One region of the Lysinibacillus sp. NPDC093712 genome, then DNA from elsewhere that is predicted to be linked to it. Evidence: riboswitches for the same ligand, from Rfam matches in the RefSeq annotation. Region 1 holds a riboswitch; the other holds the start of a gene.
What was found. A riboswitch is a leader RNA that binds a small molecule or an ion and turns the genes downstream of it on or off. The one in region 1 is predicted to bind cyclic di-AMP.

Region 1 (7,149 bases):
GTAATAGCGAGGATATTGGACTATATAAAAAATCATTTTTAATGAGGCTATACACAAATATGAAAACGATAAGACATGTAAGGCTAATTTTAATGAAATTCAAGTAAATTCCTCCTCTGATTAAAATTAACTGATGTATATTATAATGTAACATAAATAATTGAATGGCATGCTATATCTTTATACCGTCTTCAAATGATAAAATTTTTATATAATAGAGGAGGCAAAGATAATGAAGGCTAGTGCAGATGTTTTAATCGTAATCGATTTACAAAATGGCGTGTGTTTCAGTAATGAGCATTTATTTGATTTGCAAAATTTACTCACGAAAGTAAATAATCGAATCGCTTTATATCGAGAACACCATAAACCAATTATTTTTGTTCAACATTGTGATGAAGAACTAGTACCTGAAGAGGAACTTTGGGCGATTCATGTCAATCTAGATGTGCAAAAGCAAGATTACTTGGTTAGAAAAGAACATGCAAATTCCTTTTACAAAACGAACTTAAAAAATATTTTAGATGAAATAGCTGTACAGCGTATTGAATTTTGTGGTGCACAAACAGAATATTGTATGGATGCTACGATTAAATTTGCTCATGGCTTAGGGTACGAGAATTTTATGGTACGTAAAGCTACTTCTACTATCCATAACCCATTCATGTCAGCGCAAGAGACAATTGATTTTTATGAAAATATATGGAATAACAGATTTTTGAAATTTATAGAATGAATTTTATAGTTAGAGGAAAAGTGTTAGATTGACTGCAGGGACTGACCCCGCAATCAATCTAACACTTTTTTTGTTGTCCTGATGCTTTTACTTATGTCAGTCACTTTCCGCACAGTGCAGGATACACGTTATGCTACCGGCGATAACACGGGTTTTACCAGCTATTTATATGATTTTATCGGCGATAACATTAGTTTTTCCGGCGATTCAAGAAATACTACTAGTATAAACACTAAATTGCATTGCTACTATGCCGAAACGCATAACTTCGCTACAAAGTTTTCATTTTTCCCTTTAAAAAATTGGCAGTATAAGAGGGTTTCTAACAATATTTTAAACCTTGAAAAGTTGGCACGATTTTTGCTAAGAAAAATTGTAAAGGAAAGGAGGACTATTGTATGTAGTGGATATAGGCAGTCATTAATTTACTAAAGCAAGGGGAGTGATGACTTTGAAACATGTAGTAGCAGCTATACAAATGAATTGTGAACTAGGCAATAAAGCAGGCAATTTACAAAGGGCGCAAATGTTAATTGAACAAGCGCTTGAACAACAGGCAACACTTATTGTATTACCTGAATTATTTAATACGGGTTATCGGGTTGAAGAACAAGATTGGCAATATGCTGAGACGATACCAGGGGAAACGACCGACTATTTACAGCGTATTGCGACTCAACACGATGTTACAATAATCGGCTGTATTTTAGAACGAGGTGAAATCGAAGGTACAATTTTTGATACCGCTTTTGTCATAGCGAAAAATGGCATATTGGGCAAATATCGAAAAACACATCTTTGGGATCAAGAAAATCTTAGATTTACTAGAGGAGATGCACTGTCAGTTATCCATAAAGATGATTTGAAAATAGGTTTACAAATTTGCTATGAAATTGGATTTCCAGAGGGAGCAAGAATTTTAACATTACAAGGAGCTAATATTCTCGTATATCCTTCAGCATTTGGCGAAAAGCGTTACTACGTGTGGGACATAGCGAGTAGAGCGAGGGCTATCGAAAATGGTTGTTTTGTTATTGCGGCCAATCGTTCAGGAAGTGAAAAACAGTCAACACATTTTGGTGGGAAAAGTAGAATTATTGATCCACAAGGCAATGTCCTAGCCGAAGCTGTACAGGAGGATGAATGCATTGTAGCAACAATCGATTTACAAAGAGTCATTCAACAACGAAGAGAAGTACCTTATTTAAGAGATTTAAATAAAGCTGTTTTTCATCCAAGCGAATAAAGTTTTAATCAGGGGGGAGAATTATGAAACGCAACACATTAATTACCAAGGATATCGTGCCCACTTTAAGAAGGCATCGCAGGAGGGGCAATTTACATACAATCGTGGGGTAAACTTGGCAGGTATGCTAGCATGGCTCATTAGTAGTGTACTCGCTATAGTGTTCATAGATTACATGTATTTCGTTGGTTTCCCTTTATCTGTTTTCATTTACTATGTACTAATGAAACGGTGGTATTTGAAGAAATACCCGCAAAAAGAAGTAGTTTCAAATTACTCAGATGAATATTTAGGAACTTCAGTGAACCGAGATTGGGAAATTCCTGTATAGAACTGAAGAAAAGGTAGCGTTCGTTATATGAAAGATGAAACAATAGAGAGCATGCTTTGCTATGTCATTTACTTAAGAGGATGTTGATACCGATAAATTTGTTGTAGAAGCTAAATATTAGTAGATGATATAAGCTTAGATAAGGATAAAAAAAAGAAGGTAGAAGAAAAGTTCTTCTACCTTCTGGACTTTAGAAAGACTAAGCTTGATTTAGCCAACTAATAGCACTATGCACAACGACCGCTACCCCTAATGGAATAACACCTTCGTCTAACATAATATTAGGGTTGTGTAATGGGTAGTTGTTGTCACCTAATCCGTTAGAGCCAGCCCACATAAACATTGTTGGAACTTGTTGGCTAATGTAAGAGAAATCTTCCGTGCCTGCTAAAGGTTCAGCGTCAATTTGTACATTGTCTTCCCCTAAAATTTCTTTTACAAAAGGTACGACTTGTTTGCACAGTGCTTCATTATTATAAAGTGATGGGGTAGAGATCGTTTTTAATTCATATGTTCCACGCATCATTTTCACTGTCGCATCTATAATTTCTTGAACTCTATTAAATAAATGATCCCTAACTTCTGGTTTGAAAGAGCGTAGTGTAGCCTCTAAATGTGCTGTATCTGGAATTATATTTGCTACTGTGCCGCCACCCATTTTACCAATAACGAGAACGGCTCTTTCCTTAGGATCAATTTCTTTGCTGACTAATGTATTCATTTGATTGTATATCGCATTGACAATCATTAAAGGATCAATAGCATTTTGAGGCTCAGAACTGTGCCCGCCTTTACCTTGCACTTTTAGGGAGAAGCCATCTAATGATGAAGCGGCAATGCCCGGTTTGTAACCAAATTTCCCTACTTCTAAATCTGGCGTGACATGAAGGGCAAGGGCAGCATCAACTTTTGGATTTTCGAGTAAGCCATTTTCTATCATATCCTTTGCGCCAAGACCAATTTCCTCGGCGGGCTGGAACATAATTTTGACAGTACCATTGATCTCTTTTTCTTTCTCTTTTAAAAGCTTTGCTGCGCCGAGCATGAACGTCGTATGGATGTCATGGCCGCAAGTATGTGCAAATCCATTTGTTGATTTAAACGGTAAATCCGTATTTTCTTCCATCGGTAATGCGTCCATATCGCCTCTTAGTAAGATTGTTTTCCCATTGCCATTTCCAATCGTTACAACTAGCCCCGCTTGTCCTACTTTTTGAGGTGTTAAGCCCAAAGAAAGTAATGTTTTTTCAACGTATGCGACTGTATTCGGTAGTTCAAATCCAATCTCAGGATGTTGGTGTAGATGTCTGCGATGATGAATGAATTCTTCTTGAAAATTTTCCGCCAATATTAATGTTTCATGTTTAGTCATATGAATACACCTCTCTAGTCTAATGAATATTCCATATCTGAAGTTGTATTAAATTTAGGTTTTGTTTTAATGGCAATGACAAACAATCCAAATAAGACGATTGAAAGTACAATTAAGACATTTAACAGTAATCCATAGGAATGATTAATATTATAAATTGCTCCAGAAACAATTGGTGTTAGTGCAGCTCCTAGTGATGAAAATAATGAGACAATCCCGAATTTCGCGCTATATTCTTTTTCCCCAAATAGTGATGAAGTTAAGTAAGCAGGTGTAACTGTAACGGCCGTCGCACCAAATCCAGTAAATATCGTATACAGGATACCAGGTATTAATAGGTCGCCTCTCATCAAAAATAAAAAGCTTACTAAACCAGAACCACAAATAATTAGTAATGTTGTGATGGTACCTAATTTATCGTATAAGCGACCGACTAATAATTTTCCGACGATGACCATTGCTGAACCTAAAGAAAGTAATATTGCAGCGTGTTGAGGTGTGCCCCCGATATCCTTTAAATATGGTGCGAGGTTAATGATCATACCATTCACGACAATACCGCCGACAACAATTGCCGCACAAAGTGCCCAAAATGATACAGATCTAAATGCATCCTTTTGTGAAAGCCCTTCTACTGTTTGTGAAGAAGTCGTTATATTTTTTATTTCACCTAGCGGAACAAGACCTTTGTCTGCAGGTTTAAGTCGAATAACAAATAATGCCATAGGTACGATTAACACAAACATTGCAATGCCCGTAATGAGGTAAGCACTTCTCCAACCATAGTCTGTAATAAGCCAGTTTAGGACAGGGCTAAGGATGACACCACCAAGACCACTACCTGCTAGTGCAATACCTAAACATAATCCACGCTTTTCGTTAAACCAATTTGTAATTAATACTGGTGCAGGAATAAGAGCAGCTCCTGCTAATGAAGCCCCCATTAGCACTGCGAATAAATAAAAGTGCATCGCAGTCGTTGCAAATGAAAACCCTACATATGAAATGGTGCCTAGCGTTGTAAATATCGTCAAGTAAAGACGAATGTCCATTTTCCTCATCACTTTTCCTGCAATTGGACAGAATATCATTGATACTAAAGCCATAACGGTATAATACGTCATAAATTCAGTTCTTCCAATTCCCAAATCTTCCGTTACAGGGACAGTATAAAGTGACACTAAATTAATAATTGGTGCATACAAAAACGTCATAATTATGACGCATGCCACTACAATCCACCATCCATAAAAGATGCCTTTTTTTCTTTGCTGAGTAGTCATATTGGTTTCCTCCGTTTTTACTTAGTAATCATGGCATCATGTTAGTAGATAAGTGGTGTTGAATCCGTTTTCAAATATCTCTAACATAATAAATAGTGTTACCCACGATCGTTTCATCACGCTTTCTAATTCAATAAAAAGTAATGATGGGGAGTTTTGGAGGTTGTATTGATCATAAGTATTTTTAAAGCCCTAAGACCTGTAGATACATCATTTTCAAATAGTACAAGCTCCATCTTCCTTCTCATTTAACGCTTACGAGGTTAGCTGACGGATTCGGGCCTTTGAGTAGCCCTACCTTAACAAGGATTCACCCCTTGGATTGAATGTTCATCGAAAAAATTTGGTTCCCCCGCATCCATTGGTTTCAGCGATCTAGAAAGTTGAAACTGCTATGATACTACTATTTCAAGAAAAGTTAGTAAATACAGAAAATTTTTTTGACAAATGAGAAGAAAAAATTTTTTACTTGATAAAACCTTTATTAATTAGGTTATCAGAATAACGGTAATAAAAAGTGCGAAAAAATTTTTTCAAAAGAGGAATGGTTTAGACTGTTATTATTTTGAAAAATTGTGTAAGGGTGCATCTGAATTATCATTCTATTTTAAAAATTTACACATTTCATAGAAAACCAGTTATAATAGTTAGTATTGAAAGAAAAGGAGTTGTTAGCAATGGAACGTGAAAAAACAAATGTGGAAAGTTTTGATTTAGACCATACGAAAGTAAAAGCACCTTATGTCCGTTTAGCGGGTGTAAAAGTAGGAAAAAGTGGTGATGAAGTCTATAAATACGATATTCGCTTAAAACAGCCTAATAAGGAGCATATGGAAATGCCAGCACTCCATTCTTTAGAGCATTTATCGGCTGATATTATTCGCAATTACTCTGACCATATTGTCGATTTCAGTCCAATGGGTTGTCAAACAGGCTTTTATGTATCGTTGATTAATCATAATAATTATGATGAATTGCTATCGATTTTAGAAAAAACATTTACAGATGTCACGAATGCAACAGCAGTACCAGCGTGTAATGAAGTGCAATGTGGCTGGGCAGCAAGTCATAGTCTTGAAGGTGCACAGGCACTTGCAAAAGAATTTTTAGCAAAACGTGATGAATGGCATATCGTTTTTGCGGAATAATAAAAAACCTTGCAAATTGTAAAATGTCCTTTAATCAGATGGACATTTTGCTTGCAAGGTTTTTCATTTAACGATGAAAAGGAATAACATTGGATGAGGAAGAATCGTGATTTATTTTTTGATAAATAAAACTTTCTAAAAAGTCATGTATCAGATCTTCATATTCAGCCATATTTTCATTAAAGGACTGAGCGTGCGCACCTTTGTCAAAAAGCTTTAACTTTTTCGGTCCAGTCTTTTTATTATATAAATCGAGTGACATGGAAGCGGGAATAAATGTATCCGGAATACTATGGATAAAGAGAACCGGCTTTTCGATGTGTGTGACAGCTTCAGAAGGCGTTACACTTTTAAATGAATAACCATCGCGTAGTCGTATAAAGAAATCAGCGAAACGAATCGGAATGATAGATCCATATTTAAATTCTGTCTTCGCAATTTGTTTAAGCAGCATTGAAAAATCTGAAAAGGCACAATCTGCAATATAAAAATCAGCTCCATCTTCAACCGATCCCGCATACAACAACATTGTTGCCGCACCCATTGATTCACCATGAATACCAAGGATGGTATCTTCACCAATCATCGCTTTCACGGTTTTTACAACAGCATCTAAGTCATTTTTTTCATAATAGCCATAGCTTGTAGTTTTGCCGCCTGACTCCCCATGTCTTCGATGGTCAAAAATAACGGAGTTGTACCCAAGTCGTTCGAAAAGACGTGCATATTTGACCGAGTTAATTTTATTTTCTGTAACCCCGTGGCAAATAATCATTGTATTATTTGTTTGCAGTGGTTGGAACATAATGCCGCGAATGGAGTAGCCATTAGGAGAGTCAATATTTAATTCGCATTTAAAATTTTTATTGTACCAAGCTTCGTCAAAACGTTTGGCAGTTGTTTCGCGTTCACGAATAAAATCGGGGTCTTTTTGCTGAATATACATTAATTTATTAGAAAGCGCAAAGCCGAACAGCCCCGTTGCAGCAGCGGCAAGCGTCGTTGTAATACCTGAAAATAAAAGCATTTTCTT
Region 2 (7,149 bases), on a different contig from region 1:
GTGGCAAACCTGCTTTCGGACCAGTAGCAGAATGGAGTGCCATAATTGCAGCTCCAATGCCATGTCCTAATAGGATAGCAACGAGTGACCACCAAAAATTTAACCCTAATACGATAGCTAGAGATCCTGTTACAAGTGTTGTAGAAACTGTACTTGCGGCAAACCATGTGAAAAATAGCTCTTTAGCAGTGCCATTACGCTGTTCTAAAGGAATATGTTCATAACTAATTTCCTCGATAGAATTGCTCATAGATACCCTCCCTCTTATTAATTATTTTCAATATAATAATAGTGTTTTAAATTTAAACAGTTACTTTTAATGATGGCCAGTAAGCAGATTGAATTGAAATAACTTCATTAATTGCTTTCTTTTCTACTTCGTTTACAAAATCCGGATACCCTTGGGAATCTTGGAACGGATCTTCTACATCACTTTTCACACCACATAATTCTTCAATAATGCGCAATGTACAAAATGGAACATAAGCATTACTGTAACCACCTTCATGACAAAAGACGATTTTTCCATCTGTATGCTTGTTTGCTAAGGTCATCATGATTTTCGTTAAATCTGCAAAGCCTTCAGCAGTCATGTTCATACGTCCAAGTGGATCGAACATACCCGGATCTTGTCCAGCAGAAATAATGATTAGCTCTGGTTTATAATCGCTCACTATTGGCTCCACAATAGACTTAAATGCTTCAATATAGCCTGCATTTCCTGTACCTGGTGGAAGCGGAATGTTCACGTTAAATCCTTTTCCGTCAGCCTCACCTACGTTCTCTGCATAACCTGTATTATTAGGGAAACTTAAATGCTGATGAACTGAGAAGAATAAAACACCATCAGTGTCATAGAATGCACTTTCTGTTCCGTTGCCATGGTGAACGTCCCAATCTAACACCATAACTCTTTCTAAATTGTATTTTTGCTTTGCGTATTTGGCAGAAATGGCAACGTTATTGAAAATACAGAAGCCGATGCCTTTTGCAGCCTCTGCATGATGGCCAGGTGGGCGAGTTAATGCATAAACATTATCGACTTCACCATTCATCACAACATCAACAGCTTTTAAAGCGCCACCAGTTGAAAGTAGAGCAATTTCATAAGACCCTCTACCAACAATGGCATGATCTCCAGCATCGCCACCAGTTGTATCGCTTAAATGCTTCACTTTATCTACATAGTCCTTTGTATGGAACATTTCAATTTCCTCACGTGTTGCAGAACGTGGCTCAATTTGTTCTAATTCTTTCATTAGGCCACAACGATTAAGTAAATTATTAATTCGTCTCTTTGTTGAAGGATGTTCGACAAACACATCTGTTTCTAAGTAACCACCCGAAGGTAAATATAATGTACCGCTTCCGTTGTCGTGCCAGAAATAACTTTCGTCAAAAATATAACCTGTTTTCATCATCAATTCCGCCCCTTTGTTTAAAAAATAATACCGATTTGCACCTTGTAACACCCCTTATCAAGGTGGGAAATGGTACTTACAGTTATGAAAATACTAGTTGAGGGAGATTTTTTCTTAAAATGAATATCAGTCATCTTCCTTGGGATAAAATTAAATGAATCTCGTTCATTTGTCAAACTAATTTTTAAAAATTATCAAAATTAAATAAATTTTTCAGTTTCATTATAGGAAATAATAATTTTTGGATAAAAGAAAGAGGTTGAATTCTATTTTTGTTTGGATTACAATTTGTAAAAATTCATGATTTTTTAGGGGGCGCATAATGGATAAGGAAAAACGTATCGTAACCTCTGCTATTCAATTGTTTAAAGAACAAGGTATCGACAAAATAAAAATAGCTGATATTGTAAAAAGGGCAGGTATTGCACAAGGTACTTTTTATTTGTACTTCCCTTCAAAAATGTCACTTATGCCCGCTATTGCGAAAGTAATGGTCGACAATATGTTTGAAGCAATACAAAAAAATGTGGATGATCAAGCGCCACTAATTGAAAAATTTACTCAATTAGTAGATACAATATTTATGATGACGAGAGAGCATAAGGAACTTGTAGCAATTATTTATGCTGGATTGTCGGCCTCTGATTATTTAAAAGACTGGGTAAATGCGTATACACCTTACTATAATTGGCTAAGAAATGAGCTGGACAGCGCAAAGTCAAAGGGGGAAATTTTAATAGCAGTTGATTCTTATGCAACGTCAAAGATGGTGTTTGGATTAATCGAGTCTGCTGCTGAACGTGCATACTTATTTGATTCCAAAGATGAAGAGCTTATTAATGAGGATAAAAAAGATTTATTAGAATTTATTTGTAATGCGTTAGTTTTAAACAAGGCTGTTACAAAATAAGCGAACAGAGATAAAATATATTACAGTGAATTTTTGATATATAGTTGGAAATCTATAAACTGTCTTGTTTATAGTAATACGTTGCTATAAACAAGAAAAGTATGTGTTCGAAATCCGAATTTAAAAGCGGATTTTTACTAAATTTTCTTGTAGGTTCTTTTTTGTAGTAAAAATGAATGAAGTTCAGTCATTATTAACGGAGGGTTTTTTTATGGGAAAAGCTTGGTTGTATGTAGGGTTAACTAGTTTTTTTGAATTAATATGGATTTATGGTTTCAATGTGGCTTCTCATTGGTGGGAATGGCTATTGATCATTATATTTATAGGGCTCGATTTGCACTTTTTATCAAAGGCATGCGAGAAATTACCAACTGGAACAGTGTACGCAATATTTGCAGCAATTGGCACAATGGGCACGACCTTAATGGATATTTTAATTTTTAATCAAGTAGTCAGTATCGGTAAGCTTTTCTTTATTTTTATATTGATTATAGGTGTTATTGGCTTAAAAGTTTCTGATACCATCGAAGAGAATAAACGTACAAAAGAGGTGATATAGTATGGGATGGCTTTTTGTTTTTTTAGCTGCATCGAGTGAACTTGTGTCTGTCATTGGTCTGAAAAAATATAGCACGAAAAAGGGATTTATCAGCATGCTGCTCTATGTAGGGGGATTTGCTGCGTCACTTAGCTTTTTATATAAATCATTTGAATTTTTACAAACGAGTACGGCTTATGCAGTATGGATAGGCATTGGTACGGCAGGGGCAGTTTTAATCAATATGATGTTTTTTGGTGAGTCAAAAAGTAAAGGCCGCTTAGCAAGTGTATGCTGTATCATCATCGGAGTCGTAGGGTTAAAGGCACTTTCTTAAAATTCAGAAGGCATGGTGTCCCTCTCATAAAAGCAGTCCGAGCAGGAAATGCTTTTATGTGACAATAGTGAAAATTTAGCAGAGAGCACAAGTTGAGGGTTGCGGAGGCGGTGACTCCTGCGGGAACAGCACAATACGTAAGACGCAACAAACCGTGCCATAGCGGACATCAATGGCATAGTAAAAAAGTGTTAGATTGATCGCAATCAATCTAACACTTTTTCTCATTTATCCTAGTATCATTATTTAAGCAAATAGCGTTTCCCATAATAAGTAGAGATTTAACGCAACTACTATTACAACGACAAACCAACCGAGAATTGTTGTAATACGGTGATTGACCAAGCTTCCCATAATGTCCTTTTTACTTGTAAACATCACAAGTGGGACAAGAGCAAAAGCAATACCGAATGATAAGATTACTTGACTTAACACAAGTGCATAGGTTGCATTGACACCTGCTGCAATAATAGCCAAAGGTGGAATCATTGTAATCGCTCTACGTAAATATAGAGGGATTTTTCGCTGGATGAAGCCTTGCATAACAACGTCACCTGCTAATGTCCCAACAGAAGAGCTTGCAAGCCCTGCAATGAGTAATCCAAGTCCGAAAGACACAGCGGCCATAGGTCCAAGAGCTTCTCGTAAGCCATTATAGGCGATATCTAAATCCTCGACTACTAAGCCTTGCGTATGGAACACTGCTGCTGCAATGATTAGCATGCTCATGTTAATCGCACCAGCAATAATCATTGCAATCACAATATCGATAAACTCAAACCGGAAAATACGTCGTTTTTCATTGTCATTACGACCAACCACACGATTTTGTGTTAAGGAAGAGTGTAGATAGATTGCGTGTGGCATAACAGTAGCTCCTAATATACCCGTTGCAAGTATTAGTGAATCGACACCATCAAATTGTGGTGTCAGCATTCCTAAGGTAACTTCGCCCCAATTCGGTTGGGCTAAAAATGTTTGGAACGCAAATGCTAGCACAACAATTAGCACCATACCCGAAATGCCCGCTTCAAAAGCTCTAAAGCCTCTACGTTGTAGCTCTAAAATTGCAAAAGAACCAATTGCAGTAATAAGTGCGGCGGGTAGCATCGGAATATCAAATAATAAATATAGACCGAGGGCAGCACCGATAAATTCAGCGAGGTCGGTTGCAATGATTACAAGTTCAGCCTGTATCCATAAAAATATAGAAGTTTTTTTAGAAAAATTCTCCCTTGCTACTTCTGGCAAGTTTTTTCCGGTAGCAATACCGAGTTTTGCAGATAAAGATTGAATCAGTACAGCCATTAAATTAGAAAAGGCAATAACCCAAAGTAATAAATAACCATACTGCGAGCCAGCGGTAATATTTGTGGCAAAGTTGCCGGGATCTATATAGGCAACCGCTGCAATAAATGCCGGACCTAGAAAGGGTAAAATCCGTCGCCAGCCTTTTATGTCTCCATCTAAAACAGCTTGGGCTGCCGGTTTTGTAATTTGTTTATAGGCCATCTTGTTCCCTCGTTTCACAAAGTATCGTAAATGAAATAAAGTTTCCTATGGGAAAATAATAATACTACTATTCTATAGCTAGAACTAAAAAATGTGAAGAAGTTTGCTCATATTTTTTTTTGTAAATTTTGAAAATCGCCGATAAAATGAGCTGAATCGCTGTTGAAACGGTGGAAATCGCCACTAAAGCCAGCCAAATCGCCAGTAAACCAGTGGAAATCGCCACTAAAGCCAGCCGAATCGCCAGTAAACTAGTGGAAATCGCCACTAAAGGCCAGCCAAATCGCCAGTAAACTAGTGGAAATCGCCACTAAAGCCAGCCAAATCGCCAGTAAACCAGTGGAAATCGCCACTAAAGCCAGTCAAATCGCCAGTAAACTGGTAAGAATCGCCGATAATCCACGCCGAATCGCCGATAAACAGCTGATAAAAGCTTGTCTCTGAGAATAAGAAAAAAATTTACGAAAAACCGGGCAATATCTTCTTTACTTTTTTTATTTACAGGCGTAATATGACATCATTATAAAAGTTTCAAATTTCTAAATCGCTGAAGCAATTAAACGCGGGGGACCCAATTTTAGTGGATTGTGTAAACAATTCTTGGGGTGAATCTCTTTTTGAAGAGTAGGGCTACTCAGGCCCGAATCCGACAGCTAACCTCGTAAGCGTTAAGAGCAGAAAAGTTGGAGCTTGTCAGACGTTAGAGCGTCTACAAGTCGTATTTAGTGATGACTTGTAGACGTTTTTTTGATGGCATTCTATACGAAAAAGCCCCAGTAGATATAAAGAGACCGATTATGCGAAAGGTGTAATCGATTTAGAAATGCGAAACACACTCTATGAATCTAGAAGGTGTTAAGGATGAAATCCTCATTCAAACGGTATGTTATCGGTAAACCATTGAAATCCGATGCATTAGGGGAACAAAAGCTTAGTAAAACAAAGGCACTGGCCATATTATCTTCTGATGCATTGTCATCAGTTGCATACGGTCCAGAGCAAATTTTAATTGTACTCATGACTGTCAGTACGGTTGCCTTTTGGTATTCGTTACCGATTGCGGCAGGGGTAGTGGTGCTGCTTGTGGCACTAACTTTATCGTATCGACAAGTTATTTTCGCATATCCACATGGTGGTGGGGCATATGTAGTGTCCCGCGAAAATTTAGGTGTGAATGCAGGTCTTGTAGCGGGTGGGTCATTACTCGTTGATTATATTTTAACTGTCGCAGTAAGCGTATCGGCAGGGACAGATGCTATTACTTCAGCATTCCCAAGTTTGCATGCTTATAACGTTCCGATTGCTGTGTTTTTTGTTATTTGTTTAACGATTTTAAATTTACGTGGGGTTACGGAATCAGCGTCTATTTTAGCGTACCCTGTTTATTTATTCGTCGTTGTGATGTTAATGCTCATTGGCATAGGAATCTATAACGTAGCAACAGGGCAAGTGCCTGCTGATTTACATCCTAAAATTGGAACGCCAGTTGCGGGCATTAGTTTGTTTTTATTATTAAAGGCATTTGCCTCAGGAAGCTCGGCATTAACTGGTGTAGAGGCAATATCTAATGCAATTCCAAATTTCAAAAGTCCTGCACCGGTTAACGCAGCAAAAACGCTATTAGCGATGGGGAGTATTTTAGCAGTATTATTTATTGGCATTGTAAGCCTAGCTTATTTCTACGGAGTCGCTCCAAATGCACAAGCAACGGTTGTTTCGCAAATTGCCGAAGCGAGTGTGGGACGCAATGTATTTTATTATATTGTGCAAGGAACAACAGCAATGATTTTAGTGCTTGCTGCGAATACAGGCTATTCAGCATTTCCTTTACTGGCAGTCAATTTATCGAAAGACGGCTTTATTCCAAGAATATTTCAAATCCGTGGCGATCGACTTGGCTATTCAAATGGGATCATGATGCTTGGGCTTGCAGCTATTGTGCTTATTATTTTGTTTGATGGCACAACTGAGCATTTAATTCCACTCTATGCAGTAGGTGTATTTATTCCATTTACATTAGCGCAGTCTGGGATGATGCGTAAATGGTGGCGTGAAAAGCCTAATGGCTGGGTTATGAAATTTGTTATCAATACAATAGGGGCAGTCATTTCTTTTGTAGTGGCGATGATGTTTTTTGTCACAAAACTACCTCAAGTATGGCCAGTATTTATCTTTTTACCGCTTATTATTTGGATGTTTCATCGCATTAAGCATCACTACAATGCAGTCGGGGAACAACTACGACTAAATGGAGAAGCATTACCAAAAGTAGAGGGTAATGTCTTTGTCGTACCAGTCGCGGGTATTACGAAAGTGGTGGAAAATTCACTGCATTATGCGCAATCTTTGAATGTTGATAAAATAATAGCCTTTTATGTAGCATTCGATCAAGCGGATGCAAAAGCCTTTGAAGAAAAGTGGAAAGCGTGGC

Region 2: linked by a shared signal. The riboswitch ahead of ACQKNX_RS17695 (APC family permease) and the one ahead of ACQKNX_RS00290 (MFS transporter) in region 1 are both predicted to bind cyclic di-AMP.

Annotation. Positions count from the first base shown of each region.
Region 1 is NZ_JBNNUU010000001.1:50,777-57,925, forward strand. Features, by position in the region: gene ACQKNX_RS00270 (hypothetical protein) at 1-103, opposite strand, end outside; gene ACQKNX_RS00275 (cysteine hydrolase family protein) at 233-736, shown strand; gene ACQKNX_RS00280 (carbon-nitrogen hydrolase family protein) at 1,182-1,982, shown strand; gene ACQKNX_RS00285 (M20 metallopeptidase family protein) at 2,513-3,685, opposite strand; gene ACQKNX_RS00290 (MFS transporter) at 3,700-4,968, opposite strand; cyclic di-AMP (ydaO/yuaA leader) riboswitch at 5,205-5,351, opposite strand; gene ACQKNX_RS00295 (S-ribosylhomocysteine lyase) at 5,646-6,116, shown strand; gene ACQKNX_RS00300 (alpha/beta hydrolase) at 6,184-7,149, opposite strand, start outside.
Region 2 is NZ_JBNNUU010000004.1:477,983-485,131, reverse strand. Features, by position in the region: gene ACQKNX_RS17730 (purine-cytosine permease family protein) at 1-250, opposite strand, end outside; gene ACQKNX_RS17725 (class II histone deacetylase) at 303-1,421, opposite strand; gene ACQKNX_RS17720 (TetR family transcriptional regulator) at 1,744-2,331, shown strand; gene ACQKNX_RS17715 (DMT family transporter) at 2,543-2,890, shown strand; gene ACQKNX_RS17710 (DMT family transporter) at 2,892-3,206, shown strand; gene ACQKNX_RS17705 (Nramp family divalent metal transporter) at 3,453-4,718, opposite strand; gene ACQKNX_RS17700 (hypothetical protein) at 4,786-4,986, opposite strand; cyclic di-AMP (ydaO/yuaA leader) riboswitch at 5,254-5,400, shown strand; gene ACQKNX_RS17695 (APC family permease) at 5,580-7,149, shown strand, end outside.